2 regions of the Ruania alkalisoli genome follow, and region 2 is predicted to be linked to the other one. Evidence: predicted binding sites of a transcription regulator. Region 2 holds the regulator's gene; the other holds the start of a gene.
What was found. The regulator HrcA, encoded in region 2, represses chaperone genes, less so after heat shock. The targets are predictions, from matches to a motif close to TTNGCACTCGNNNNNNNCGAGTGCNAA.
Positions count from the first base shown of each region.

Region 1: the regulator HrcA is predicted to act here: its motif matches at 1,934-1,960, upstream of groL (chaperonin GroEL).

Region 1 is NZ_CP063169.1:946,186-961,232, reverse strand. Features, by position in the region: gene groL (chaperonin GroEL) at 177-1,811, opposite strand; gene IM660_RS03995 (phytoene desaturase family protein) at 2,008-3,483, opposite strand; gene IM660_RS03990 (HTTM domain-containing protein) at 3,519-4,688, opposite strand; gene IM660_RS03985 (DUF5819 family protein) at 4,685-5,515, opposite strand; gene IM660_RS03980 (choice-of-anchor G family protein) at 5,637-8,738, opposite strand; gene IM660_RS03975 (glycoside hydrolase family 15 protein) at 9,047-10,369, shown strand; gene IM660_RS03970 (LytR C-terminal domain-containing protein) at 10,407-11,054, opposite strand; gene IM660_RS03965 (DUF3263 domain-containing protein) at 11,084-11,380, opposite strand; gene IM660_RS03960 (uracil-DNA glycosylase) at 11,543-12,238, shown strand; gene IM660_RS03955 (SGNH/GDSL hydrolase family protein) at 12,324-13,157, shown strand; gene IM660_RS03950 (hypothetical protein) at 13,150-13,380, shown strand; gene IM660_RS03945 (acyl-CoA dehydrogenase family protein) at 13,474-15,047, shown strand, end outside.
Region 2 is NZ_CP063169.1:2,472,184-2,487,230, forward strand. Features, by position in the region: gene IM660_RS10965 (serine/threonine-protein kinase) at 1-621, opposite strand, end outside; gene IM660_RS10970 (FHA domain-containing protein) at 618-2,039, opposite strand; gene IM660_RS10975 (protein phosphatase 2C domain-containing protein) at 2,030-2,836, opposite strand; gene IM660_RS10980 (alpha/beta hydrolase family protein) at 3,002-4,501, opposite strand; gene era (GTPase Era) at 4,525-5,469, opposite strand; gene ybeY (rRNA maturation RNase YbeY) at 5,462-5,932, opposite strand; gene IM660_RS10995 (PhoH family protein) at 5,929-6,984, opposite strand; gene IM660_RS11000 (16S rRNA (uracil(1498)-N(3))-methyltransferase) at 7,076-7,846, opposite strand; gene dnaJ (molecular chaperone DnaJ) at 7,843-8,967, opposite strand; gene hrcA (heat-inducible transcriptional repressor HrcA) at 8,999-10,048, opposite strand; gene IM660_RS11015 (DUF3097 domain-containing protein) at 10,165-11,013, shown strand; gene IM660_RS19745 (DUF4190 domain-containing protein) at 11,138-11,647, shown strand; gene IM660_RS11025 (DUF4190 domain-containing protein) at 11,789-12,112, shown strand; gene IM660_RS11030 (hypothetical protein) at 12,225-13,181, opposite strand; gene IM660_RS11035 (hypothetical protein) at 13,281-14,255, opposite strand; gene hemW (radical SAM family heme chaperone HemW) at 14,449-15,047, opposite strand, start outside.

The sequences.
Region 1 (15,047 bases), 1.5 Mb from region 2:
CGGCAATGCGAAAGCCCCCGGCTCCGCAAGGGAACCGGGGGCTTTCGACAGGGTGCTGAGCTCAGCAGCTTAGGCGGTGCTGGCTTCTTAGAAGCCTTGCCCGCCCGGGCTTCTTCCTCACACTCAGTTTCGGCCGGAAGCTCGTTCCTCGCTCCCAACCTCCACGACGTGTGTCGTCAGAAGCCCATACCGCCCATGCCACCCATGTCGTCGCCACCAGCCGGTGCGGCCGGAGCCTTCTCCGGCTTGTCGGCCACGACGGCCTCGGTGGTGAGGAACAGCCCGGCGATGGAGGCCGCGTTCTGCAGAGCGGAACGGGTGACCTTCACCGGGTCGTTGATACCGGCGGCGAGCAGGTCCTCGTACTCGCCGGTCGCGGCGTTGAGGCCGTGGCCGGTGGGCAGTCCGCGCACCTTCTCCACGACGACGCCGCCCTCGAGACCAGCGTTGACCGCGATCTGCTTGAGCGGAGCGTCCACCGCGATCTGCACGATCGAGGCACCGGTGGCCTCGTCGCCGTCCAGCTCGAGCTTGGCGAAGGCGAGCGCAGCAGCCTGGATGAGCGCGACGCCACCACCGGCGACGATGCCCTCCTCCACGGCAGCCTTGGCGTTGCGCACCGCGTCCTCGATGCGGTGCTTGCGTTCCTTGAGCTCAACCTCCGTGGCGGCGCCGGCCTTGATGACCGCGACACCACCAGCGAGCTTGGCCAGGCGCTCCTGGAGCTTCTCGCGGTCGTAGTCGGAGTCGGAGTTCTCGATCTCGGCGCGGATCTGAGCCACGCGTCCGGCGATGGCGTCGGCGTCACCGGCACCCTCGACGATCGTGGTCTCGTCCTTGGTCACGACGACCTTGCGCGCGGTACCGAGCACCTCGAGGCCGACGTTGTCGAGCTTGAGGCCCACGGTCTCGGAGACGACCTCACCACCGGTCAAGATGGCGATGTCGTTGAGCATGGCCTTGCGGCGGTCGCCGAAGCCCGGCGCCTTGACGGCAACGGACTTGAAGGTGCCACGGATCTTGTTGAGCACGAGGGTGGCCAGGGCTTCGCCCTCGACGTCCTCGGAGATGATCAGCAGCGGCTTGCCGGACTGAATGACCTTCTCCAGCAGCGGCAGGACCTCCTTGACGTTGGAGATCTTGCCCTCGACGAGCAGGACGTAGGCGTCCTCGAGCACCGCCTCCTGGCGGTCCTGGTCGGTGACGAAGTAGGCCGAGAGGTAGCCCTTGTCGAAGCGCATACCCTCGGTCAGCTCGAGCTCGAGGCCCAGCGCCTGGGACTCCTCGACCGTGATGACGCCTTCCTTGCCCACCTTGTCGAGGGCCTCGGCGATCAGCTCACCGATCTGCGGGTCACCGGCGGAGATGCCGGCGGTGGCGGCGATCTGAGCCTTGGTGTCCACCTCGGTGGCCGAGGAGAGCAGCTGCTCGGTGACGGCGTCGACAGCCTTCTCGATGCCCCGCTTCAGGGCGATCGGGTTGGCGCCGGCGACGACGTTGCGCAGGCCCTCGCGCACGAGCGCCTGGGCGAGCACGGTAGCGGTGGTGGTGCCGTCGCCCGCGACGTCGTCAGTCTTCTTGGCGACCTCCTTGACGAGCTCTGCACCGATCTTCTCGTAGGGCTCCTCGAGCTCGATCTCCTTGGCGATGGACACACCATCGTTGGTGATCGTGGGAGCGCCCCACTTCTTCTCGAGGACGACATTGCGTCCCCGCGGGCCGAGGGTGACCTTGACGGTGTCGGCGAGGGCGTTCAGCCCACGCTCCATCCCGCGACGGGCCTCCTCGTTGAAGGCAATCTGCTTAGCCATTGGCGGTTCGATCCTCCGGAACTGGCTTTCGGTTTCGGCCGGCGGGACGCCCGCGACGGACGACGTCGATCCGATGCGTTCACGTCACGCACCGGGTCGGCGCCTCGTCTCGCTGACCACAGTTGTCACTCTCAGTGCGAGAGTGCTAATGCCATTATTGGCACTCTCGGGTCGAGAGTGCAAGATGCGGACTGAATCAGGGGGCGAGCGAGGGCACCGGGAGGGAGAACCGCTGCGAGAGTGCGCGCCGGGCGGCGTGCCAGCCGGCCATCCCGTGCACCCCTGGTCCGGGTGGCGCCGACTGCGAGCAGAGGTAGACGCCCGGGATTGACGTCGCATACGGGTCCAGCGCGGGCCGGGGCCGTGCCGCCATCTGCCATGTCGAGAGCGCCCCGGCGGCGATGTCTCCGCCCACGTAGTTGGCGTTGTGCTCGCTCATCCGGGATGCCGGGGTGCAGCGCGCACTCACGACGACGTCCCTGAAGCCCGGCGCGAAGCGTTCGATCTGCGCCGTCACAGCCTCCGTGACGTCCACACCACTGCCAGCCGGCACATGCGCGTACGCCCAGCCCGGGCGCAGCCCCCCGACCTCTCGTGCCGGATCGGAACCGGTGGGGTCGGAGAACAGGATCATCGGGCGCTCCGGGACCCGGCCGGCAGCAACGTCGGCCTCGGCACGGGCCATCTCCTCCCGCCGCCCGCCGACGTGCACGGTGCCTGCGCGACCCACGCGCTCATCAGCCCACGGCACTGACCCGGAGAGCACGAAGTCCACCTTCGCGGCTGCATTGCCATAGCGGAAGCGTTCCAGCGCATGACGCACCGACGGGCGCATCCGGTCGCCCCAGATGCGGACCAGACCGGCCGGCGAGGTGTCGGCGAGGTAGGCGCGAGCACGAGGGAGTTCGTGCCAGGCTGTGACTTCGTGCTCGGTGACCACACGACCACCGTGGGCCTCCAGGTCCGACACCAGGGCCGCCGTCAGGGCACCGGAGCCGCCCACGGGGATCGGCCAGCCGACGGTGTGCGCCAAGGTGGCGAGCATGATCGAGGTACCGGCGGCCGCCGGACTCGGGAGAGTGGAGATCGCGTGCGCGGCGACTCCTGTCAGCAGCGCTGGGGCGAGATCCTCACGAAAACGTAGATTCCATGCGGGGCTTCCTTGCTCCACCAGTCGCACTGCGGTCGCCGCCATCGCTGCGATCCCGCGGATACTCAGCGCCCCGGCGGGCAGTTCGCGCCGGTTCCCGAGTGCGAGAGCGGTGAGCAGTTCCGCGTTCTCCACCAGCGGGGCGAAGAACCGCCGCCAGGCCGTCCCGTCGACGCCCAGCTCAGCCACGGTCCGTCCGAGTGAGTGATAGGCAACCGCAGCACGGCCACCGTCCAGTGGCTGTGCGTAGGAGATCTCAGGGCTGACCAACTCGACGCCTCGTGCGGCGAAGTCGAACTCCCGGAACGCCGGGCTGGCCAGGGCCAGGGCGTGCACAGCCGAGCAGATGTCGTGGCGCAGACCGTCGGCCAGGGGTGAAGCCAGCGTGCGGGCTCCCCCACCGGCGACCGGCTGCGCCTCCAGCACGGTCACCTCGAGCCCTGCGCGGGCGAGGGTGACCGCGGCCGTCAGTCCGTTCGGGCCGGATCCGATCACGACGGCGTCCGTGCTGGTGCGCACCATGCCTCCAGTCTGCCTGGTCGTGGGTGAGGGCGGGGTCAGTGCGTCACGCTGGCGCGTTCCCGTGCGGATTCATCCGGAGGGTCGGAGTCTGCGCCTTCGGGTTCTTCTGGCGGACTTTCGTCGGTCTCACCGTCCTGGTCGCGTGCGCTGCGCCAGGCCCCGGTGATCCGGTCGGCCAGCCTCCGCCAGGTGACGTCCCGGATGAAGATCGCGTCGATCGCGATCATTGCCAGGGAGAACCAGGGCAGCCCCATGAGGACGGCGATGCCGATGTGGAAGGAGGTGATGCCGAAGAGCGCAATCACCCGGGAGGGTCGCCACAGCAGTGCGAGCGGGAAGATCATCTGCAGGATGATCGAGCTCCAGGAGATGATCGTGACCACGGGCGCCCACGCGGTCAGCAGGTCACTGAGCTCTGGCCAGGACCCGAAACGCACTGTCTGCAGCGGGTTGTAGATGGCGTACCCGTGCTGCCACGGCGCTCCCCCGGCCTTGAAGAGGGCACCGGAGGCGTAGACGAAGCACACGTGGCAGGTGACGGCGACGAGTACGAGGTTGTGGCTCAGGTTCGTCAGCCATGCGGGCGCCCACGGCTCACCGTTCCAGGCACGGCGCAGCCAGGGTCCGGTCTGGGCGTCGGTATCAGCGCGGCGGCGCGCATCCAGTGACCACCGGCCCGCGGTGTCGGCGAACAGCAGTGCCAGCAGGGTGATGCGGAACATGTTGTCGCCCTGATCGCCCAGGGTGTCGTTCATCTCGATGAACGAGGTCCAGGCGACGAAGAAGATCGGCAGCACGATCTTCATGCGCCAACCCAGGGTCACGAGGATCGCGAGCCAGGCGAGCGCGACGTAGAGGATCGTGAAGGACCAGTCGTTCAACGCCACCCGGTGGAAGATGCTGAACAGCGGGATCTGCGGGAAGTCGCTCAGCGGCTGGGCTGCTTCGCCGTTCCAGACCGAGCCGCTTCCGAAGGCGTAGTAGCGGGTGCGCCAGTTCGTGGCAAGCAGGCCCAAAGCGGTCAGTCCGAGGAGGATGCGGGTGACGGCGAGTCCGTATCGGGCACGCTTGGCACCGACGAGCCAGTTCTCGGTCCAGGTCAGAGTGCGGTGTACCAGCGAGGAAACAGCACCGTAGAGATCGCCGACGAGTGTGCCGGTCGCACGGGCACTGGTGCGAGCAAGGGTGCGGGCGCGGGAGGTCATCGGGTGGACTCCTCGACGGCCGGGCGGAAGATCTCGGCGAATCGTTCGCGCGACTGACCGGGATACTCGATCAGGCCACGCCAGCCGGTGACGTAGGGCTGCACAGCCGGGCGTTCGGCGTCGGGCTCGTTGCGCTGCCCGTAGGGGACGACGTTCTGCCGGCTGACGACGAACTGCACTAGGACGACGTCCTCGCCCCACATGGCGTAGGCCACCTGGGTAGCATAGGCATTGGCGAGTTCCTCGGCTTGCATGTACTCGGCGACGGCGCCGGCGTTGTCGTGTGAACGCAGCGCAGATTCCAGCCGCGGACGCCAGTCGTTGCCGTTGTAGTAGCCGAGCGCGACGATCTCTTCCTGTTCGTCGTTGAGGTCGAGGTAAGCGCCACGGAAGGTGCTGGCCACCTGACTGGCCGTGATCGCCGCGCGCGGCGGGAAGAGGTTATGGGTGAGCATGTCGAGCTCGGCGGCCGTTGCATCGACCCATTCGGTCTCGATCTCCTCACCGTCTCGGTTGAGGGTGGCGCGAACCTGGAGACGGTAGTCCCCATTGATGGGCTCGGGGGCAAACACGCTCCAGCTCTGCCCGTGCATCGGGATCATGTACCGGTGCAGGAGGTCGCCCGGGATCACCTGACGGAGTCCGGAAGCGGGCGCGATCCACAGGAACGTGGCGAAGATGTGGAAGGCGGTGAACAAGACCGCCGCCACCACCACGGCCCGCTTGAGCCTGCTGAGCGGTGTACGGACCGCACCGTCGCCGGCTGGGTCCACCGCAGGTCCTTCCGCGACTGCGTCGGCGTCAGCCGCCGCATCCTTGCTCGTCATATCAGTTCGTTCCCCACCGGGCCATCGTGCTGCAAGAACAGTCAGCGGACGAGGTTCGGTCCCGGAGCGTCTGTGCGCTCCGGGACCGAACCCTCATTCTGTGCTCATCCGCAGATGCAGATCAGCGCACTGTCGACCGCCGGTTGCCGGTCAGCAGCAGGCCAGCTCCGAGGCACATGAGCGCCGCGGCGATCAGCCCGAACAACTGGTCGAGCTCGGCACCGGTGTCCGGGAGCGACGGGCCGCTGGCCTCAGTCACCACGAAGTCGGTGTCGAGGTTCTCCGCCAGGATCTCACCGGAAACCTCGCCGACCATCGTCACGTGGTGATCACCGAGCTCGAAGTCAGCGTCGATCGGGAAGGTGAACGTGACGTCACCGTCCTCGTCCGCCGTGGCGGTCAGGTCGAACGGGGTGGAGTTCACGGTCGCAGTGACCGACTCACCCGGCTCGAAACCGAAGCCGTAGGCCTCCTGCTCCACACCGGTGTCACGCACGATGCTCTTGTAGAGAACCGTGGCGCTGAGGTCACCGGCGTCTGCGTCGGAGTCCGCGTCGCTGGACGGGTCCGCAGCAGCAGCCGCCGAAGCATCCGCGTCGGCCGAAGCCGCCGCCGAGGCGTCAGTGGAGGAGTCCGCCGTGGCCGCCGCGTCAGCCGCCGAAGCAGCCTCCGAAGTGGCGTCAGACGTCGAGTCCGCCGAGACCGCTGCAGAAGCATCCGCGTTGGTGTCGGAGCTGTTGTCCGCGTTCGCCGCCGCCTCTGCAGCCGCAGCAGCCGAGGCATCCGGGTCCGTGGTCGCATCCGCCGACGCATCCTGCGAGGCGTCGGTGTCAGCAGCCGTCTCCGCCGCCGCAGCCGCAGTCACGTCGGTCGCAGCCGAAGAGTCCGTCGTGTTGTCGGCATACGCCGCCGCCTCTGCAGCAGCCTCTGCCGCCGCGTTGCTGTCGTCGTCAGCGTCCGCCGCAGCAGCAGCCGACGCCGAGGCGTTGGTGTTCGTGTCCGCATCCATGGAGGAGTCCGGGTCCGTCGAGGAGTCCGGGTCCGTGGACGAGTCCGGGTCCGTGGACGAGTCCGGGTCCGTCGAGGAGTCCGGGTCCGTCGAGGAGTCCGGGTCCGTCGAGGAGTCCGGGTCCGTGGACGAGTCCGGGTCCGTCGAGGAGTCCGGGTCCGTGGACGAGTCCGGGTCCGTCGAGGAGTCCGGGTCCGTGGACGAGTCAGCGTCAGCCGATGCCGCGACAGAGGCGTCGGTGGAGGAGTCCGCCGTGGCCGCCGCGTCAGCCGCCGAGGCAGCCTCCGAAGTGGCGTCCGAGGTCGAGTCCGCCGAGACCGCTGCCGAAGCGTCCGCGTTGGTGTCGGAGGTGTTGTCCGCGTTCGCCGCCGCCTCTGCCGCCGCAGCAGCAGAAGCATCCGGGTCCGTGGTCGCATCCGCCGACGCATCCTGCGAGGCGTCCGTGTCAGCAGCAACATCAGCCGCAGCAGCCGCGGTCACGTCGGCCGCAGCCGAGGAGTCCGTGGTGTTGTCGGCATACGCCGCGGCTTCAGCCGCAGCATCGGCCGCTGCATTGTTGTCGTCGTCCGCCGTCGCGGACGCGGCCGCCGACGCCGAGGCGTTGGCGTTCGTGTCAGCGTCGCCGCCGTCGTCAACGGTCGCACGGACCGAGGAGGAGGCAAGGTCGATGCCCGTCTCGGCACCAAGCCCCGGGAGGACATCGATCGCCAGGGCGCGGACCGTGAAGGAACCGTCACCCAGGTCGCCGCCCGCTGCGTTGATCGGCTCCTCGGTGGGCTGCTCGTTGATCGTGATCGTGAGCAACTGGCTGAGCAGCGGGTCGAGCACGTCGAGCTCGCCGATCACGCCAGACAGGGTGGCCTGCAAGACGCCCACCACGCCGAGTGCTGGTGCACCGTCGGAGCCATCCGGGTTCAGCAGGCCGTCGAAGGCGTCACCGATAGTAGTGAGCGCACCCAGGATGACTGGCTCGATCAGGTCGAACAGCCCGTCCGCCTCTAGAGTGACGTCCGGCAGGACCGGCAGGTCCACGGTGACACTTCCCGTGACATCCAGAACGGGGTCCGTTCCCGTCAGCCCAAGGAAGTCCCCAAGAGACCCTGCGAGTGTGACCCCTACGTCGCCGGTCAGGGTTCCAGCAAGCGCGTCCAAGGTCGGGTCGAGTGTCAAGGTGACGTTGGTCCCGAGGATCGCATCGTCAACCGCCTGAACGATGTCGTCAAGCAAGTCATCGAGGAGGTTCGTGACCCCGATCTGCACCTGGTCGATCTGGGCAGCGGTCAGCACCTGCGTGTTCGGGTCCAGCCCATTCAGCCCGCCTGGGTGCAGCTGCTCCAGGTCGATGGCGATCGTGCCGTCGGCGAGGTTGATCGACACCGCGCCGTCACTGATCGAGTCGGTCAGAATGCCGTCCGTGACTCCGGTGAGGTCGACACTCGCGTTGAGGGTTGGCGAGCCAAGATCAATCTCCAGAACCGTCGGGATACCAACGGACCCGAGATCAATGGCATCCAACAGGCCCTGAACTGCTCCATCCGGCCCAAGAGTGCCGTTGACCGCGTCCTCGGCGGTCCCCACGGTGTTCTGGACAGTCGTGCTCAGGTCTCCGACCAGCGGGCTGCTGATGACGACCTGCGCATCGGCGATGAGGTACTCGCTCGTGACGTTGTCACCGTCGGTGACCTCGGCGCGGGAGGCGATCGCTCCGAGCTCGAGGCCCACCTGGTCGACGATCTCGTCCGTCAGACCGTCCACGCCCAGCTGGCCGAGCAGTGCTGTCAGGTCAACGGTCGCTACGTCGGAGTCGCCACCGGCGTCAGCGTTGATCGCACCGTCGGCGCCGAGCGCACCAGACGCAGCGATGGACGACTGCCCATCGAGCGAGGAGGCGTAGCCGTTCAGCAGCCCCGCTTCGGCGCCGGGACCGAGGTCGAGCAGGCCATCGTTGGTGCCATCGCCGATCAGCGGGATGTTGACACCGCCAACAGTGATGTCAGCGAGGCCTTCCAGGACGGACACGTCGAGATCAGCGTCGTTCGGGCCCGGTTCGCTGGTGAAGCCGGACTCGGTCCGGACCGCGTCAACGACGCCGAGTCCGAGCGCGTCCAGGTCGATCAGTTCAGCGAGCGCCTCACTGTCATCGCCCGGCGCAGCAACCGCTGGTGACAGCGTGCCAGAGAGGCCGACGGCCCCCAGTGCGACTGCAGCGACCATGGCGGTTGCGCCGGCCAGCGGCCGCTGCCATGCGGTGCGCGCTCGTCTGCGCGCGACATGCTTTCTCTTCTGCACGTAACTCCCCCGAGCCATTTGTGTGCGTGGTGCCCGTCACCCCGATCGGGGCTCGTGGCCTTTGCAGTTGGATGCCGCCCCGTGAACAGACGGCGACAGCCAGACTCTACGGACGTTCAAGGTGTATGTCACCTCACAAATGTCACAAATCGATAACGTCTCAGATCCTGAGCGTGGCGCGCTGGACGCGTCGACAGAGGATCCAGGTGTGCCTCCGGGATACGCTCGACGCTATGTCCGGACGCCCGCTGCCCGTCGTCTGCGGCACCGTTCTCGTGGCTGCGCTGATCGCTGTCGGACTGCTGACAACGCCGCAGACCCGCGCCGACAACGTCAGCCTTTACCACGAGGGAATCGGCCTCACCGCCGCGGGAGCGCTCGCCACCATCCCCACCGGCGAGACCCCCCGGTACCTCGCCGGCACCCGCGTCCTCGCCCCGGACCCGGGCGCCAACGAGGACGCCATCGCCGCCGCCGAGCATCTCGCCGAGGAGACCCGCACATGGCTCGCTGCGGGAACCCTCCCGGGAGCCGGCACCCCGTTCGCCGACCTCGGCCACGACGCCCTACTCGACCTGCACGCACTGCTGCGCGGAGGCGGAGGGGCCATCGCCGGCGCCAGTACGGCCTGGCGCTACGTCTGGCCCCGCGATGCCGCCTTCATCGCCGCGGCACTCAGCGCCACCAGCCACCACCACGACGCCTTCGAGATCCTCGACTACCTCCAGGCCGTCCAGGCCCCAGACGGCTCCTTCCACGCCCGGTACACCGTCGCCGAGCAACTCCCTCCAGACGACCGCGGCACCCAGACAGACGGAACCGGCTGGGGACTATGGGCTCTCGCGCAGGCGACGGACACCGTCGGGACCGACCGCGAACGCGACGCGCTGCTCACCCGCTTCGCCCCGCTCATCGAGCGTTCGACGACCTTCCTGCTCGCCCAGGTGAGTGACCGGTCTCCACTGCCTGCGCCGTCGTCGGACTACTGGGAGCACCGCGAGACCCAGGTGACCCTCGGGACCGCCGCACCGGTACTCGCGGGCCTGGAAGCTGCCGCGCGACTGCACGACCTGCGCGGCGACACCGGAAACGCCACCCGCAGCACCGCGGCAGCAGAGGCGCTGCGGGAGGCCATCACCGAAAGGTTCGGCACCTTCGGCTACGGTCGCTATCCAGGCCGATCCCTGCAGGACGCCGCTGCTTCCTTCGTGCTGCCACCGTTCGTGGCCGAGCCGCTCCCGGGTGCAGCCACCGCGTGGCGGGCCTCGATCGAGACGATGACCCGCCCCGGAGGCGGGCTGGCGCCGGGGGCCGCATGGCCGGAGACGCAGTACTCCTGGACTCCGCAGACCGCGCTCTACGCCTGGACCGCAGCCAGCCTCGGCGACCGCACACGCGCCATCGAGATGCTCGACTGGCTCGACAACCACCGCACCACCACCGGCGCGATCCCTGAGAAGGTCGGGCCCGACGGCGCACCGGCCGCCGTCGCCCCGCTCGCCTGGACCTGCGCGCTCGTGCTGCTCACCCTGGTCGCCCTCGAACAGAACCCCTGACGGCGTCCCTCACCATCTCCTCAGCCGAGACCGTTCGTCAGCCAACGAAGTCAGGACGCAGCACCACATAGATGCCGTTCGGCGCCGCCGCCGCATCCTCGACCAGGTCGGTGATGCCCAGCTCGGCCCCGATCGCCTCCGCCTCAGCAGCGATCTGCGCGTCGCGGTAGTAGATGGTGGTCGTCGCCGGCTGACTGTAGGCATAGTCGTCGGCCACGACGTTCGTCCACCCGGCCGCGGCCAGAACCCCCTGGTTCTCTCCGGCGAGACCCCCCACACCAGCACCGTTGAGCACCCAGACCGCGGTGCCGAAGTCAAGGTCGGCCGGCTCGTCCGTGGGGTCGGTCTCGTCGTCGGTGGGCTCGTCGGTCGCGTCACCATCGCCGGCGCCGTCGGCGTCCGTCTCGGACTCGCCCTCCGCAGGCTCCTCGGTGGGTTCCGTCTCACCGCCGGTCTCCGACGAGCTCACGCTCGCGGTGGGCTCCGGATCTCCACCGGTATCCCGGGAGACCGCCTGCACCACCACGAACGCCAGCAGCGGGGCCAGCACCAGCACCACCAGGAACGGCAGTGCCTGCCGCCACCACGGCACCCGCGCACGGTGCACGCCCTCGGGCGTGCGCTCGGCACCGAGGGTGTCGAACTCGTCCTCGTCGTAGGGGTAGGAGGGGTCCGGGTTGCTCACGACAGGCAGGCTAACCCGTCAGCGGGCGGTCACAGCTCGTGACCGAGACGACGCGCGGAGCGCTCCCGCTGACGCACGCTACGCATACGCCGCAGGCGCTTGACCAACATCGGCTCGGCCGCGAGCGCAGCCGGCTCGTCGATGAGGGCGTTCAGGACCTGGTAGTACCGGGTGGCAGACATGTCGAAGAGTTCGCGGATCGCGCTCTCCTTGGCGCCGGCGTACTTCCACCACTGCCGCTCGAAGGCGAGGATCTCGGCATCGCGTTCACTGAGCCCGGACTCGACCGTACTGCTCGACGTGGGGAGCGGTTGCGCTGCCGCCATCGGTCCTCCTCGTGTGGTCGTTGTGCATCGGACATCTGCAAACTGACGGCCATCCTACGGGCAAACCACACCCGTGTCATTCGCCCTCGCCGCACCTCGGTGTGATAATCGCGCGGCACCGTCGCACCCGCCCGGGAGCCTGCAATCTCTTACGCTGGGCCGGTGGAGACGACGCCAGCACCCCCGCACCGCCCGCTCACCGACCTCGTCGACCCGGGATGGGCCACAGCCCTGGCGCCGGTCGAGAGCGACATTCACGCGATGGGCGACTTCCTGCGAGCCGAGATCGCCGCGGGGCGCGGGTACCTCCCGGCGGGTGAGCATGTGCTGCGGGCCTTCACCCACCCGCTGGAGCGGGTGCGGGTGCTGATCGTCGGCCAGGACCCCTACCCCACGCCCGGGCACGCGATGGGCCTGTCGTTCTCGGTACAGCCGCACGTGCGGCCGATTCCGCGCTCGCTGCAGAACATCTTCCGCGAGCTCACCGAGGACCTCGGTGTGCCGGCCCCTTCGACCGGCGACCTCACCGCCTGGGCCGACGCCGGGGTACTGCTGCTCAACCGCAGCCTCACCGTGCGACCGGGCGAGCCGGCCTCCCATCGCGGCAAGGGGTGGGAGCGCGTGACCGACGCCGCGATCCAGGCCCTGGTCGCGCGCAACCAGCCGCTCGTGGCAATCCTGTGGGGACGCGATGCCCAGTCGTTGCGCACCCTGCTCGGCCAGACCCCGATCATCGCGACCACCCACCCGAGCCCCCTGTCAGCCTCGCGAGGGTTCTTCGGCTCACGTCCATTCTCCCGCGCCAACGCACTCCTGACCGAGCAGGGTGGTGCCCCAGTGGACTGGACCCTCCCCTAGTGGGGCACCTCCCAGGGAGGTGACCGGTCGCCGTCGGGGCGGCAAAGACCTGGCGCGAGGGCACCGTCCGGGATAGGAAGGACGGGTGAGCACCTCGAGCCCGACTCTCCCGTGGCGCCGGTACGTCGCAATCGGCGACAGCATGACCGAGGGACTGTGGGACGAGAACCCCCACCGCCCCGGCGAGCTCGGTGGGTGGGCCGACCGGCTCGCTGCCGCGATCGCCGCACGGCAGGCCCAGCACGGGGTGGAGCCGCTCGAGTACGCGAACCTCGCCGTCCGCGGCCGTCTCCTCGACCCGATCCTCACCGACCAGCTGCCCCGCGCCCTCAGCGCCGAACCCGATCTGATCTCGATCGTGGGCGGCGGTAACGACCTGTTGCGCCCCGGGGCAGACCCGGACCGGCTCGCCGTCAGCCTGGACCGCGCCGTCCGCACCGCTCGCCGCACGGGCGCTGACGTGCTGCTGGCCACGGGGACCGATACTCGCAATGCGGGACTGCTGCGCCGGATCCGGCCCAAGGTCGCGATCTACAACGCGCACATCTGGTCGATCGCGCAGCGCCATGGCGCCACCGTGCTCGACGTCTGGGGCCTACATCCGTTACAGGACTGGCGCATGTGGGCGCAGGACCGGATCCACCTCAGCAGCCTGGGGCATGCACGGGTAGCCGACGCCGCGCTGGTCGCGCTGGGACTGGCGCCGGAGCACTCGAACTGGCGTGTTCCGCTGCCGCGCCCGCCAGTTCGCCCGGCCGCCGAGCGGCTCCGCGCGGACGCAGAGTGGATGGCCCGCGACGTGTACCCGTGGGCGACCCGCAGGCTGCGGGGGCGCTCCTCCGGTGACGCACACCTGCCCAAGCGACCCGAACCTCGTCCGGTGTCCTTCCCCGACCAGGAGGAACACTCCCATGCCTGACGCGCACGGGTTTGAGTACACCGTCCACGGCAGCCAGGTGCACATCACCCACCACGGGCGCTCCGCCGTCGTCCTCCGTGGCAACCGCGCGGCGGAGTTCGTCGCCCGGGTGGAGCGCGAAGATCCCCAGGAACTGATGGCCCGGCTGACCGGCAACTACAAGCGGGGCAACGAGCGCACCGCACGCAACCATCCCCGGAATCAGCGCAGACGCGGCATATGAACTGACGCTGCGCCGTCGGGACGGCCCAATAGCGTCCGCTGGCGGGCTCGGCCCCGACCGATCACACTGGTGGGAGCATCCGAGGAGGCCCTCATGTCGCAACCGGAGGTCACCGCGCGGGAAGCCCGCCGGGTGGCCGAAGAGGCACGCAGCAGCCAATTCACACACGCCTCGTTCGCACGAGAGCTCTACCTCGGCCGGTTCCGGCCCGAGGTGCTCTGGCCGCACCCGGACGAGACAGCGCCACCATCAGATCCCCGGGCGGAAGCGTTCCTGACAGACCTGCGCACCTATCTCGACGAGCACGTCGACGGAGCGCGGATCGAGGCCGAGGACCACATCGACGACGAGGTACTGGCCGGGCTCGCCCGGATCGGCGCATTCGGAATGACCATTCCACGCGAGTACGGCGGTGCGTCCCTCTCGCATGTGGACTACAACCGCGCACTGATACTCGCGGGGAGCGCGAACCCCAGCCTGGGTGCGCTGCTCTCGGCCCACCAGTCCATCGGGGTCCCCGAGCCCGTCAAGGTGTTCGGAACCCCGGAGCAGAAGGAGATCTACCTGCGGCGCTGCGCCGAGGGCGCGATCTCCGCCTTCCTGCTCACCGAACCCGATGTGGGATCGGACCCGGCGCGGCTGCATGCCAGCGCCAGCCGCACCCCCGAGGGGGACTACCTGATCGACGGGATCAAGCTGTGGGCCACGAACGCCGTGATCGCCGAGGTGTTCGTGGTGATGGCCCGGGTGCCACCCGATCCCGACGGCCGGGCCGGTGGGATCACGGCGTTCATCGTGGAGGCCGACACCCCCGGCATCACGATCGAACGTCGCAATGAGTTCATGGGGCTACGCGGGCTGGAGAACGCGGTGGTTCGCTTCCACCAGGTGCGGGTTCCGGCACGCAACGTGGTGGGAAGCGAGGGTCAGGGCCTCAAGATCGCTCTGACCACATTGAACACGGGGCGACTGTCCATCCCGGCCCTGTGCGTGGCAGGCAGCAAGTGGTCCCTGACTATCGCCAGGCAGTGGGCGCGCGAGCGGGTGCAGTGGGGAGTACCCATCGGCAAGCATGCTGCCATCGCGCATCAGGTCGCCTTCATCGCCGCCACCACCTATGCCCAGGAGGCAGTGGTACAGATTGCCGCTGAGCTGGCCGACTCCGAGACTGCGGACATCCGGATCGAAGCGGCCCTGGCCAAGCTGTGGTGCAGTGAGATGGCCTGGCAGGTGGCTGATGCGATGGTGCAGATTCGTGGCGGCCGGGGATATGAAACCGCTCGCTCACTGGCTGCGCGCGGGGAACGCGCCGTCCCCGCCGAGCAACTGCTGCGTGACCTGCGGATCAATCGCATCTTCGAAGGCTCCAGCGAGATCATGCACCTGCTGATCGCCCGGGAAGCCGTGGACGAGCACCTCCGGGTGGCAGGCGCGCTCATCGACCCCGATGCCGACTCAGCCGACCGGGCCCGGGCAGCCACGGACGCCGCGAAGTTCTACGGCGGTTGGCTGCCCCGACTGGTTGCCGGACCGGGCGACCTGCCAGCTTCCTTCGCGTCCTACGGCCCGGCCGCACCGGCGTTGCGGTACATCGAGCGAACCTCCCGCCGGCTCGCCCGGAACACGTTCTATGGCATGGTCCGGTGGCAGGGCGGCCTGGAGAAGCG
Region 2 (15,047 bases):
GGTGTAGACAGTGGCAGCTAGGGCGTAGACATCCGCCGGAACCCCGCGGGGGGCGTTCTCGGCGAAGAACTCCGGCGCCGCCCACGGGATCGACATACCAGCCTGGTCGCCGTCGGCCGCTGCCGGAGTACCAGTCGCGACGGAGATGCCGAAGTCGGTCAGCGCGGGCCACCCGTAAGCCGTCGTCAGGACGTTGGCTGGCTTGATGTCACGGTGCAAGATGCCCGCCCGGTGAGCGGTCTCCACCGCACCGGCGAGCCGGACCGCGATCCGCAGGCACTCGGCCACACCCAGACGCTCGTTGCGATAGCGCACGGAGAGGTTGGGGCGTGGGCAATACTCCATCACCAGGTAAGGACGACCGTCGGCTGTGGTGTCGGCGTGGAAGATCGTCACGATGGACGGATGGGTGGATAGCTGGGCCATCAGGTTGGCCTCGGCGGTGAACTGCTCCCGCCCCTCCGCCGTCACGGCACTGGCGAGCAGAGCCTTGACCGCCACTTCGCGCGCCGGCATGAGCTGGCGGTAGAGGAATACGTCGGCGAATCCACCGCTGCCCAGGAGCCGTTCATAGGTGTAGCCGGGGATCTGCGGGGGTGCGGAGGGTGGCCGGCGGGTCACGGTGCCGGCGTCTCGATGGTGCCTGTCACGCCGTCACCCAGGTCGACGGTGGTCCCCGCCCGCACCGGTACGGCCTCGCCGGCGTGCAACCTCCGCGGGGCGCTGCCGGGGAGCACGACGATCGTGCCGTTGGTGGAGTTCAGGTCGGTCACCAGCAGGTGGTCGCCCTCGCGGCGCAGCTCCACATGGGTGCGGGAGATGTCCTGCTGCGGACTGGGGACCGTCACCAGTCGCGGCTCCACCCCGGCTGCGAACCGGCTCGACTCCGGCGCCCTTCCGATCAGCACCGGACGATCGAGCGGGACACGGATCCCCGTCGAGAGCAGCAGCACCGTCTCAGGCTCCAGCGACGTTGCCGGCTCACCCGAGCGCACGTCCGATTCGCCAGGCACTCCGGTCAACGTCGCGTCCCGCATGGCCGCGACGTCGGAGACCAGGATGGTCGACCCGTCATGATCGCCCTCCCAGGCTCCATCGGCCTCGAGCGTCGAGGCATGGGCCGGTGGGGCGGCGGGGCCGGTCTCCGCCCGACGGCGCGGGACCCTGATCGTGTGCTCGTCGACATCGTCGCCGGCGCTGTCGGTGGCGCTGGATTCACCGGGTGCGGCGAAGGGCGCCGGTGGCGGGCTCGGCTGGGATGAGCGCACCGACCACGGCAAGGAATCGATGATGCCCGACTCGGCCGGAAGGTCCGGCGGGGGCTCGATCCCAGGGTGCATGGTCGCCTCGGACACCGGTCCGGGCTCGGGCGGGTTGGCATCGGCCGCACTGGAATCAGCGACCGCGTGCTCTGCGCCCTGCGGCTCAGCCAGTTCTTCGGGATCCGGCCCTGCCTGCGAAGCCGACACCGATTCGGAGGCAGTCGCGGGTTCGGCCGGCGGATCGGTGGGCGGCTCGGGCTCGCCAAGGACCGGTGGGACCGCTTCCGATGATGCGGACTGCGATTGCGGGGTGGACAGCTCTCCGGCGGACTCGCCAGGCGCTCCCCACGTGAGAGCGTCCGCCCGCACGACTCCCGCGACCAACGGCAGGGCGTGCGCATCGGCCGCTGCGTCGTCGCCGGCCAAGATGGTCACCGAGGACGACGCGGCCGGAACCACGGCCTCTCGCCACGTACTCATCCCCTCGGCGCGCAGGGCCTGGTCCCCGACGATGACGACCGTGCCGCCACGCACCAGCACGCGCAGCTCGGGCCCGGCGCGCTGCACCAGCGCGAAGTCCGCCAGCCCGGTGATTCCCCCACCGGCCAAGGTCTCCAGCCACTCACCGATCCCCGTGCCGTCGGCCATGGACTGCCACAGCGCGATGACGTCCTCCTCGGCATAGGACGGATGCAGCAACGCACTGCCGGAGACCGTCACGACCGCCGTCCAGGTACCGGGGCGATAGCGCGCCGCCCGCTCATCGGTCATTGCCATCGTGATTCGTCCCTCCCACCGGTGCGTCGTTCTCCTCTGGGCACCGTATCGGCGACGTCACCCTCGTCGCCCACAGAGGTGGGCCGGGGCGCAGTCGCCCTTACGTCCGATCCTGCCGTGTCGACCACGATCACCGAGACATTGTCGCGCGCACCGCCGGTGGTCGCCTCCGCGATCAGGCGGTCGACAGCCTCCTGGGCCGAATCCACCTCCCGCAGGACGGCTCCGATCTCGACTTCGCTGAGCTCGTCCGTCAGGCCATCACTGCACAGCAGGAGCCGGTCGCGCGAGCCGGCGCGCAGCCGCCAGAAGTCGGCATCGACATCCGGTCCGGTGTCGACGGCACGCGTGATGACATTCCGCTGCGGATGGCGTCGGGCGTCCTCCGGCCCCAGAGCACCGGCGTCCACCATCTCCTGGACGACGGAGTGGTCGACGCTCACCTGAGCCAGCGTGCCCTCACTGAGCCGGTAGATGCGCGAGTCCCCGACGTTGAACACAAGCCAGAACGGCTGCGACTCGTGCACGGTCAGCACCGCCCCTGCCGCCGTGCTTCCTGCCGTGACGGGACGTCCCTGCGGATCGTGCTCACCGACCCCCCGGATCGTGCGCTGGGCCGTGCGAATCGCTTCCTGGATCTCTTCGGGCAGCACCTCGCGGTCGGGTTCGCATCGGCCCGCCAGCTCCTCGAACGCCGTCACCACGGCTCGCGACGCGAGCTCACCATGGACGTGCCCGCCCATGCCATCAGCAACGACGAACACCGGCGGCTTGGCCAGCACGGCGTCCTCGTTCACCGCACGCCGACCACCCGTGTCCGTCCCGACACCCCACGCGACCTGCACCCGAACGCCTCATCCCTTCCGCCACCTGGACGCCGGGTCCAGGTCGTGGAGACGATCCTAAAGGCTCCACAGCCGGTCACCGGCACGCCGAGACCCGCCCCGGACCCCGAGGCAGCCTCAGAACAGGGTGGGAAACACGCCCCAGTAGGCACAGATCAGCAGCAGCGACATCGCGCCCACGTGCGTGGTCCACCAGACCGTCGCGTGCCCCAGCGCCAGCTTGCGCCCGCCGAGCGTGCGCCAGGCGTTGACCGCGGCATCGACGGAGCGGACCCCGACGGCGACCGCGAGGATGCCGAGGGCGTGCAATGCCACCCAGCCACCGTTGACGACGAGGTCGTCCGTCCGGTAGTTCAGGGCGAGGTCGGCAACGTAGGCGACGTAGGCGACGAAGACGACGAGCACGGCGACCGCACTCATCCCGGTGGCCGCGGTGTATCTCGCCAGCGGAGGTGGTAACCGCCGCGGTTCGCGACGGCGCAGGAGGGTCACGACCCGGCCACCGAACCAGACCAGCGGACCGGCAGCCAGCAGCACCACACTCGCGAACAACGTCCACACGAGCATGTCCCCGTTCGCGTACCAGCGCGGATGATCCACCGGGGCCGCCCGGAACTGCTGCTCCGGCTGGGCTCCGGCCACGTGCGGGGCAGCCTCGGCAGTCTCCGGCAGGCCGAGAACCCACCGCGCCAGCACGTCGAGGAATCCGTCCGCGAGCTCACCGTCCACACGCAGACCGTGGTTGGCGCCCTCGAAATAGCGCACCGTGAGCGCGTCGTTGCCGACCTCGGCGATCGCGTCCTGGAGCACCAGCGGTCCCTGCACGATCGGCATCGAGACGTCGGCGGTGCCATAGACCATCAGGACCGGCTGATGGAGCTGACGCAGCCACGGGACCGCGTCGAAGTCGGCGTACTCGAACCCGCCACCGGGCGGCTGCGCCCCGATCCCGCGAGGAATCGCGCGCAGCAACGCATCCGGAACCCCGACGTTGCGCAGGTACTGGTCGGCGGCGAAGGCGATTTGCTCACGCGGTGGGACGACCGGAGCAGAGACGAGGGCGACGAACGCCACGCGAGGCTCGATGACGGCCGCCACGGGAGCGATCCAGGCACCCTCACTCTCCCCGTACACCCCGACGCGGCTGGGGTCGACCCCGTCACGGTCCCGCAGGAACCGCCACGAGACGAGGTAGTCCTGCGCCATGGCGGGATAGTTCCGGCTGGCGGTGGTGTAGGTATCGAGCCGCTTGGCTGGAACAAGCACATAGACGCCGGCACTGGCCATAGCGACGGCCTGCTCGGTGAAGTTCGTGTGTGATCCCGTCCCCGCACCGTGCATGAACACCACTCCGGGTCGCAGCTCGGGTGCGCCGACCGGAGACGTGAGGGTCGCGAGTACCTCGGCACCATCGAGCGTGATCTCGACGACCTCGCTGGAGACCTCGTAGGTCCCGACCGGATCGGTGACGACGTCGGAGCCGATCTCCACCTCGTCCGCCTCGGGCACGATCATCTGGTCGAGGGGTTGCGGTGTCCACCGTGGCCCGGTGAGGGAACCGATGAGCCCGAAGCCGATGACGATGACGAGCACCACCACCAGCTTTCGGTACTTCACCCTCCCACTCTAGACAGCACGGCTCAGAACCCCAGACGCTGCAGCTTCTTCGGGTCGCGCTGCCAGTCCTTGGCGACCTTGACATGCAGATCAAGGTAGACGGCGGCACCGAGCAGCGCTTCGATACCACTGCGGGCCCGGGTTCCCACGTCCCGCAACCGTGCGCCCTTGGTGCCGATCACGATGCCCTTCTGCGACTCTCGCTCGACGAACAGATTCACCCGCACATCCAGGAACGGGCGTCCGTCCTTGGACCGGTGCTCACGTTCGACGATCTCCTCGACCACGACCGCCAGCGAGTGTGGCAACTCGTCCCGCACACCTTCAAGGGCGGCCTCGCGGACCAGTTCGGCCACCATCACCTGCTCGGGCTCGTCGGTCAGCTCCCCGCCCGGGTACAGCGGGGGCGAGACGGGCATATGGGCACCGAGCACGTCGATCAACTCAGTCACCTGGTAGCCAGTCATCGCTGCGACCGGGATCACGTCCGCCCACTGACCGAGCTCGGAGACCGCGAGCAGGTGCTCGGCCAACCTCCCCTTCGACACCAGGTCGGCTTTCGTGACGACCGCCACGATCGGCGTGCGGGTCTCGGCAAGCTTCGCTGCGATGAACCGGTCCCCTGGGCCCACCTTCTGGTCAGCGGGCAGGCAGAACGCGATCGCGTCCACCTCCGCGAGCGTTCCGGTCACGAGTTCGTTGAGGCGCTCCCCGAGAAGCGTGCGAGGACGATGAAGCCCGGGGGTGTCGACGAGGATCAGCTGAAGGTCCTCCCGGTGCACGATGCCGCGGATCGCGTGCCGGGTGGTCTGCGGCCGCCCCGAGGTGATCGCCACCTTGTGACCCACGAGCGCGTTCGTCAGGGTCGACTTTCCAGCGTTCGGGCGGCCCACCACACAGACGAATCCGGCACGGTGATCGGGTGGGACGCCGTCGGGCATCGCTATCACCGGAGTGTTCTCAGACATCGCTGCCACCTGATTCCCGTGTGGCCAGGAAGGTGAGCAGAAGCTGACGCTGCAGACCGAACATCTCCTTCTCCTCCTCCGGCTCGGCATGGTCGAAGCCGAGCAGGTGCAGGATGCCGTGCGTGGTCAGCAGGAGCATCTCCTCCTCGGCCGAGTGCCCCGCTGTGACGGCCTGCGCGCGCGCGACCTCCGGGCAGACGACGATCGAGCCGAGGATGCCCTCGCTGAGGTCCCCCTCGGCTCCGGGCCGCAACTCGTCCATCGGGAACGAGAGCACATCCGTGGGGCCCTCCTCGTCCATCCATTGCACGTGCAGCTCACTCATCACCTGGGCATCCACGAAACGGATCTCCAGCTCGGCCTGAGGGTGCACGTGCATCGCATCGAGCACGTGCCGCGCGAGGGCCGCGAACTCCCGCTCATCCAGGCGGTCACCGGATTCGTTGGTGATCTCGACACTCATCGGTGCTCCTTGTCTGAGCGCTGCTGTCCTCGCAGATGCTCGGGTCGGGCCGACCGCGCGCTCGGGCGGGTCTCGAACCGTGAGTACGCGTCGATGATGTCGGCGACGAGCCGGTGGCGCACCACATCCGCACTGGTCAGACGGCAGAACGTGACGTCGTCGATCTCGGTCAGGATGTCCTGCACCACCCGCAGTCCCGACTCCGCACCGCCGGGCAGGTCCACCTGCGTGACGTCACCGGTGACCACGATCCTCGACCCGAAACCCAGCCGGGTCAGGAACATCTTCATCTGCTCGGCCGAGGTGTTCTGAGCCTCGTCCAGGATGATGAAGGCATCGTTGAGCGTCCTGCCGCGCATGTACGCCAGCGGCGCCACCTCGATCGTTCCCGCGGCCATCAGGCGCGGGATGGACTCCGGATCCACCATGTCGTGCAAGGCGTCGTACAGCGGCCGCAGGTAGGGGTCGATCTTGTCGTTCAGGGACCCCGGCAGGAACCCCAACCGCTCCCCGGCCTCAACGGCCGGACGGGTGAGGACGATGCGGTTGACCTGCTTGGCCTGCAGTGCCTGCACCGCCTTCGCCATGGCCAGGTAGGTCTTGCCCGTCCCGGCTGGTCCGATACCGAAGACGAGGGTGTTCCGGTCGATCGCCTCGACGTACTCCTTCTGCCCCATCGTCTTGGGCCGGATCGTGCGCCCCCGGCTGGAGAGGATGTTCATGGTGAGCACCTGCGCAGGGCGCTCGGCCGCGGGATTGGTCAGGATGGTGATCGCTCGTTCGACGGCATCGGCGGTCAGCGGCTGCGACGAGGAGGCGATCTCGCTCAACTCGTCGACGAGACGTTCGGCCAGCGCGACGTCGCCGGGCCGGCCGGTCAGCGTGACCACATTGCCGCGCACATGCACGTCGACCGTCGGGAAGCCTGATTCGATGGCTTTGAGCACCTCATCGCGCTGACCCAGCAGCGCCACCATCGGCACGTGGTCAGGAATAGTCACCTGGTGCTGGACGCTGCCGTCGGCAGCGGCGGAAGAACTGGTCTCGGTCATGGGCGGGGCGCAGTGCCCGGACTTCCCCTCGTGGATCGGATGGAGCAGAACACGATGGTACCCAGTGCCGTCATCGGCGGCGCAGCGGATATTACGCCCACCGGCCCAACCGCTCGGCCAGCAGGGCGAGCGCGACCGGCCCGGCCGTCGAGGTGCGGAGCACATGCGGGCCCAGCCGCACACTCTGCGCACCCGCGGCGACGAGAGAATCGACCTCGGACTCGGTCAGGCCACCCTCAGGTCCGACGATGACGAGCACCTCAGGTGCCTCGGTACCGACCTCCGCACTGGTGATCGGCACGCCGGCTTCCTCGTGCAGCACCAGCACAGCGCTTCCCGAGGCCACCTTCTCGGCGACCTCATCGATCAGCTGCGCCCCGACGATCAATCCCCGGACCTGCGGAACCCAGGATCGGCGCGCCTGCTTCGCCGCTGCCAGCGCCACCTGCTGCCAGCGCGCCTCACCCTTGGCCGCCTTCGGTCCTCGCCATTGCGAGACGGACCGCTCCGCCTGCCACGGCTGGACCGCGTCGACGCCCACCTCCGTACCGGCCTCTACCGCCAGCTCGTCGCGGCCGCCCTTGGCGAGCGCCTGCACCAGCACCAGCACCGGGCGGGACGCCGCCTCCACCGTGACCTCGTCGGCGACGACATCCACCCCGGCCCCGTGACCCGTGGTGACGTCCGTCACCGTGGCGCGCACTCGGCGCCCAGCCCCATCGACGACGTCGATCACCTCACCGGCGCGGACGCGCCGGACGGTGGCGGCGTGCCGGCCCTCCGCACCGGTGACGGCGACGGCCTCACCCGGTGAGACGCCGTCGAGATCTCCCTCCGGGACGACGAAGACGGGACGGCTCACCGGCCGTGCAGCTTCTCTCGCAGCCGGGAGAAGACCCCGTTGCCCGCCGGCGACAGACGCGCCTCGGGACGTTCCTCACCGCGTAAGCCTGCCAGCTCGCGCAGCAGCGTTTCCTGGGAGTCGTCCAGCTTGGTCGGTACGGTCACCTGGACGTGTACGTGCAGGTCCCCGCGGCCGCCTCCGTTGAGGTGACCGATGCCCAGGCCCTTGAGCGTGACGATCTCGTCCGGCTGTGTGCCGGGTCGGATATCCAGCTCGCGGACGCCGTCGAGCGTCTCCAGCTCCAGGACGGTCCCCAGTGCGGCCGCGGTCATCGGCAGCTCGGTGGTGCAGTGCAGATCATCGCCACGGCGGGTGAAGAGCGGGTGCCGCTTCTCCCGGACCTCGACGTACAGATCCCCGGGAGGGCCACCGGCCGGGCCGACCTCGCCCTGGCCGGTCAGCTTGATCCGGGTGCCGTCGTCGACACCGGCGGGCACGTTCACACGCACGGTGCGGCGCGTGCGCACCCGCCCTTCCCCGGCGCACTCGGTACACGGGTCGGTGATGATGGTGCCGAAACCTGAGCAATTGGCACACGCTGAGGTGGTCATGACCTGACCGAGGAACGAGCGAGCCATGCGCTGCACCGATCCGCGTCCGTGACAGACCTCACAGGTGGTCGGACTCGTCCCGGGGCGGCAGCACGAACCCTGACAGGTGGTGCAGATGACCGCGGTCTCGACCTCGATGTCCTTGCTGACGCCGAAGGCCGCCTCGGACAGCTCCAGCGAGATGCGCAGCAGCGCATCCTGACCCCGTCGCGTCCGCGAGGCGGGGCCACGACCGCCACCGCCACCCGAAGCGGCCTGGAAGAAGGTCTCGAAGATGTCCGAGAATCCGAACCCGGCTCCTGCGCCGCCACCACCGCCGGCACCCGGGTACTGGCCCATGTCGTACATCTGCCGCTTCTCGGCGTTCGAGAGCACCTCGTGCGCGGCAGCGATCTCCTTGAACTTATCCGCATTGTCCGCACCGGCGACGTCCGGGTGGTGCTGCCGGGCCAGCTTGCGGTAGGCGCGCTTGATCTCCTCGGTGGTGGCGTCGCGGGAGACTCCGAGGGTCGCGTAGTAGTCGGTCACGTGTTGCCTTCTTGGGTCGCGGGTGTGGGCGTCAGCCGCCGAGGAAACGGGAGAGGTAGCGTGCGACCGCCCGGACGGCGGCCATGGTGGTCGGGTAGTCCATACGCGTCGGACCGAGGATTCCGAGCTGACCGACCGACGCAGCGCCCTCGCCACCGTAACCGCTGGCGACGATGGATGCTTCCTGCAGGTTCTCATAGTGGGTCTCGCGGCCGATCCGCACCGCGAGCGGGTGATCACTGCCCTGAGACTGCTCGGCGTCCTCGGCGGCCATCTCGCTGAGCAGACGCAGCAGCACCACGTGCTCTTCGAGAGCCTCCAGGACCGGTCCGATTGTGCGGGTGAAGTCCAGATCGGAGCGCGCGAGGTTGGCCGTACCGGCCATCACGATCCGCTCCTCGGCATCTTCGGAGAGCGTGTCGGTAATCGTGGCGAGCACCGCGGTCACCAACGCACGGTCCGCGGGTGGGAACGCCTCTTCGACGTCGGTCAGCACCGAACGGAGCCTGGCGGCGTTACGCCCTGCCACCTCGGCGTTCAGCCGGGCACGCAGCTCGGCGACCATCGTCTCGTCAAGGTCCTGCGCGGCCTCCACCGTGCGCTGCTCGACACGTCCGTTCGCGGTGATGATCACCACGAGCAGATGCCGTGCGTCGGTGGGGATCAGCTCGACGTGCCGCAGCGCCGAACGCCGCAGCGACGGGTACTGCACGACTGCGACCTGCTGGGTGAGGTGCGCGAGCAGCCGCACGGTGCGCTCCAGCACGTCGTCCAGGTCGACCGCACCCTCGAGCAGCTCGGCGATGGCGCGCCGCTCCACCCCCGACAACGGTTTGATGACCGAGATCTGGTCGACGAACAGCCGGTACCCCTTGTCGGTGGGGATACGGCCGGCCGAGGTGTGCGGCTGGGCGATGTACCCGTGCTCCTCCAGGGCGGCCATGTCGTTGCGGATCGTGGCCGGGGAGACGTCGAGGTTGTGGCGGTCCACGAGGTTGCGCGACCCGACGGGTTCCCGGCTGCGCACGTAGTCCTGCACGATCGCCCGCAGCACCTGCAGCTGTCGCTCCGAGCTCGACATTCCACCTCCCTGGATCAGCACTCGACGTCGATGAGTGCCAATTCTACGTGCTGCGGCTCCCGGCCCGCGTGCCGCTCGGTCTGCCACGCCAGCGCACGCCGTAGGCTCGCCGGGTGATGAACGACCGTTACGGCACCGACGTCCTCAGCAGCGACCCGCACCAGCGGACCCGTCCGACCGCCATCGAGACTCCGGCCACACCCGGGCTTGTCGTCGAGGACGTCGAGACCGGCTGGGTCGGCGCCGTGACGGGAGTGGAGAAGAGTGGTGGGCAACATGTGGTCGTGCTGGAGGACCGGCGCGGCCGCACCCGGACCTTCCCTCTCGGCGCGGGCTTCTGGGTTGACGGCTCACCCGTGCGCCTCGTGCCCGACCGTCCGGCACCGGCGAAGGCCGCTCCGGCCAGGACAGCCTCCGGCTCCCTGGCCGTGGCCGGGGCGAGGGCGCGTGTGGCACGCGGCTCACGCATCTGGGTGGAAGGTCGTCACGACGCCGAGCTCGTGGAGAAGGTCTGGGGGGACGACCTGCGGATCGAGGGTGTCGTGGTCGAGCTCCTGGACGGCGTGGACAACCTGGACGAACGTCTCACCGAGTTCGGGCCCGAGCCCGGCCGGCGGGTGGGGGTGCTGGTCGACCACCTCGTGGCGGGAAGCAAGGAGTCCCGGGTGGCCACCGAGGTGACGCGACGATTCGGTGCACAGAATGTCCTGATCGTCGGTCACCCCTATGTGGACGTCTGGCAGGCTGTCAAACCGGCACTGCTCGGGTTGGACGCGTGGCCGCATGTTCCCCGGGGCACCGATATCAAAGTCGGCACGCTGACGGCGCTGGGCTGGCCCGCCGCGAACCAGGCCGATATCGCCCGCGGGTGGAAACGGATCCTCGGGACTGTCCGCGACTACCGTGATCTCGAGCCGAGCCTGCTCGGACGGGTCGAGGAACTTGTCGACTTCGTGACGGCATAGCCGCCTGCCGCCGCATCTGGACCGCTAGGGTGCTGTTCCAGGACGCACGACCGGCGGCACCGGGACAGTCCCGCTCCGATCGACATCGTCGTGCGCCTGTGCGAGATGCTGGAGGGGGACGTGCATGAGTTACTACGACAACCCACCCGGTGGCAGCCCACCCGGCGGCACGGGCGGATACGGTCCGCCACCGGGCGGTGGCTACGGCGATGACTACGGCGGCGGTTACGGGAGCGGCCAGGGATACCCACCGGGCAGTGGTTCTGGGTACGCTCCCGGCTCCCCGTACGGTCCTGGCATTCCCGGCCCATCTGGCCCAGGCCCCGGCGGGCCGGGAATGCCGCCCGGTGCGGGCGGACCCGCGTGGAACTACCAACCACCGGCCGAGCATCCGCAGGGCGTGATGATCCTGGTCTTCGGGCTCATCGGGCTGCTGGCCTGCTTCCCACTCGGGATCGCAGCCTGGGTGATGGGCCAGCGCGCCATCAATGAGATCGACGCCTCCGGCGTCTACTACTCCAACCGCGGCACCATCCAGGCCGGGCGGGTGTGCGGGATCATCGGCTCGGTTCTCGGGGTCCTCTACATCGCGTACATCGTGTTCATCGTGGTGATGATCCCGATGGGCCTGTGAGACCGCGCGCGACCCCGGTGCTGCCGAACCGGGGGCTACACGGGAGTGCACACCACCGCTAGAGTCCGGCGTGAACCGGGCCAGACGCCTGGCCACGGGCACCGGATCGATCCGGTGCCGTCCAACAACCGAGGGAGACCTATGAGTTACACCCCACCCACCCCCGGAGCTCCCGGCGGGTACGGAGGCTACGGCGGCGTGCAGGAGCACCCCCAGGGCACCATGATCCTGGTCTTCGGGATCGTCGGAATCTTCTTCACCCCGCTGGCGATCGCCGCGTGGGTCATGGGCAGCAAGGCCCTCAAGGAAATCGACGCCTCCGGCGTCCAATACAGCAACCGCTCGAACGTCTCGACCGGCAAGATCATCGGCATGATCGTGACGATCCTGGCGATCATCGGTCTGGTGATCGGAATCATCGCGTTCATCGCGAGCATGGCCGCGCTGGGTTCCGCCAGCTACTGATCACCGGCGACAGCGGTCGGTCAGAGCGGGGCACAGCAGGACAGATCACAGCAGAAAGAGCGACGGCGGTTGGTGCTGAGCACCAACCGCCGTCGTTCATCTGCATGGCAGATCAGCTGGTCTGCACCCTGCCGACGTTCTGGTGGTACAGCCACGAGACAGCCAGCACCACCACGGGAGCGGAGACCAGCGTACCGACACCGCACAGTGCCGAGCCGATCGCGTTCGCGACCATGCCCAGCAGCAGCACGAGGATCGTCTGCGCCGGCGTGGCCAGGGCCATCTTGACCGAAGAGGTGATCGCGTCGACCACGCCCTGCTTCTTGTCCAGGGCGAAGTACACGGCGTACACACCGAAGAACAGCACGGCGAGCGGCAGGACGAAGGTCCAGGACAGCAGCGACGACGCCAGACCCAGCGCGACGGCGACCAGGCCCACCTGCACCGGGTTCGGGATCTTGAAGAAGTCCGCCACGCTCACGCTCTCACCGCGGACGGTCCGCAGGGACGCATTCGCCACACCGGCCGCCGCGAAGATCCCGACGATGAACGCGACCAGGACCATCAGGATCGTGCCGAAGACGCCAGCCGAAGCAAACGCCATCGCCTGCGCCTCGCCGCCGACCCCACTGCCGAAGACACCGATGGCCGAGAGCAGCGCAACCCAGATGACCGTAACCACGACAACGATCGCCGCCCAGGCGAGCTGACCGAGGACGAACGTGCTCCAGTTGGCCTTGAACGCCTCCCAACCCCACTTGAAACCGTCAGTGGCCTGCGGCTCGGTCGGCACCGGGGCATACTGCCCCTGCGGTGCGCCACCAGGATGGGCCTGACCGGCCGGCTGAGCGTAGCCGGGCTGTTGCGGCGGCGGGGGCGTCGCACCTCCCGGCTGCTGACCGTACCCGGGCTGCTGCGGCGGCGGAGGCGTCCCAGTTCCGGGTGGGGGCGGGGGCGGTGCCTGAGGCGGTTGCCCCGGTGCGCCGCCGAACTGATCCGGCTGGCCGTACGTCGGCTGCTCCGGCTGATGGGGCTCGCCGGGAGTCCCCGGCTGTTGTTGGTCACTCATCGTTCACTCTCGCTTCTGATTCGCGATCGGATCTGACACGGTCACAGAGTCACCGAGTCGGTGGTTTCGTACATGGACAAGGCAGGTACGCAGTCGCGGTCAGGACCTCGGCGCGATCGGCTGGCCGCTGAAGGAGCGGTAGGCGAAGGCAGTCGCCACCACGATCATCGGCAGCGCGATCAGCAGACCCAGCAGACACGCCAGGGCGCCCAAGATCGAAATACCGATGAACGCCAGGACCAGCAGGATCGTCGATCCGGCGTTCTGCTGCACCAGCTGCACCGAGGTCTTCACACCCTCAATCCACGGCAGGCCGCGGTCGATGATCGCGGGCATCGTGAAGATCACGAGGACCGATGCCACCAGCACGAGCAAGGGGCCGATGCCCGGGATCAGGTTGATGATCGTGGAACCCACGCCCCAGATCACCGCCCAGATGAGCGCGTTCTGCATGTTCGGCACCTGGAAGATGTCGCCGAAGGTCGGCTTGTTGCCGGCGGTCTCCCGCAGCGCCGCGTTCTGCGCCACGGCCTGGACGAATCCGACCACCAGCATGGTCAGCAGGCTGGCGATGATGCCCATAGCCGTGAACGACTGACTGGTCGCGACGTTGAAGCTGCCGTTGGCAGCGTCAAACGCCGCCAAGGTGCTCGGGTTCAGCAGACTCACCAGCGCATACACGATGGCCACCAGCAGCGCCCCGACAATCCACACCACAGGGTTACCGAAGACGGTCTTCCAGGCATAGCCCAGCGCCGCACCGACGCCGAACGGTTGCGATCCACCCGGGTACCCGCCCTGCCCGTACTGGCCGGCGTTCACCCCTGGTGCCTGCGGCGGGCCGCCATAGCCAGGGCCAGGTGCACCGTACTGACCGGCCGGGCCGGGGCCGGGCGGTGGCGGCGTCTGGAAGCCGCCCTGCTCCGGTGAGGGGTAGCCGCTCGGCGGCGGGGCGGCGGCGCCGTAAGACGGCTGACCTGGCGGAGGCGGCGGGGTCCCTGGCTGCTGTGGCTGACCGCTATTCGGCTCCTGCGCGGGATCCTGCGGCCCCTGCTCCGGTGGTTGCTGGCTCATCTCTCCCCAAGTCCTTCAGGTACAGCCGCCACGGTGACGGCGACCACACGCTATCGGTTCCCGCCCGGTCGTGACCATCATCAGTCCATGGTCGTGTCGTATCGCCGAGCGGCGGCACCACCACCCAGAGCGCAACGACGCGGCGCACCAGGGCATCTCTGGCCGCCCCAGCGATCCACTGACCACAGCAACCTCAGGTCAGGCGCCGCACCACCGTGTCTGCCAGCAGACGCCCCCGCAGTGTCAGCACGGCTCGGCCCTGTTGTGCCGGCTCAGCCTCCAGCAGCCCCTCGTCGACCAGCTGCGGCAACCGGTCTGCGAGCGTTGCTCCGACGTCGAGTCCCTCCGCGAGCCGGATGCCCAGCAGGATCCGCTCGGTCTCCCGGTCCTCTCCGCTGAGCACCTCGGACCCGTCGACGGGTAGGTTCCCGGCGGCGACGGCCGCGGCGTAGGGGCGCGGATGCTTGACGTTCCACCAGCGCTGGCCGGCCACATGCGAATGCGCCCCGGGTCCGATGCCCCACCAATCATCTGAGCGCCAGTACGCGATGTTGTGCCGGCAACGGTCGGCCGCCGTCCGGGCGAAGTTGGAGATCTCGTACCAGTCGTAGCCGGCCTCGGCGAGCATCGTCGCAGCGAGCTCGTACTTGTCGGCCTCATCGTCCGGATCCGGCATCGGCAGCTCACCCCGGCGCACCTGGGCCGCCATCTTCGTCCCCTGCTCGACCACCAGCGCATACGCCGAGACGTGGTCGGGTGCGAGTGCGAGCACCGCCTCCAGGGACCGCTGCC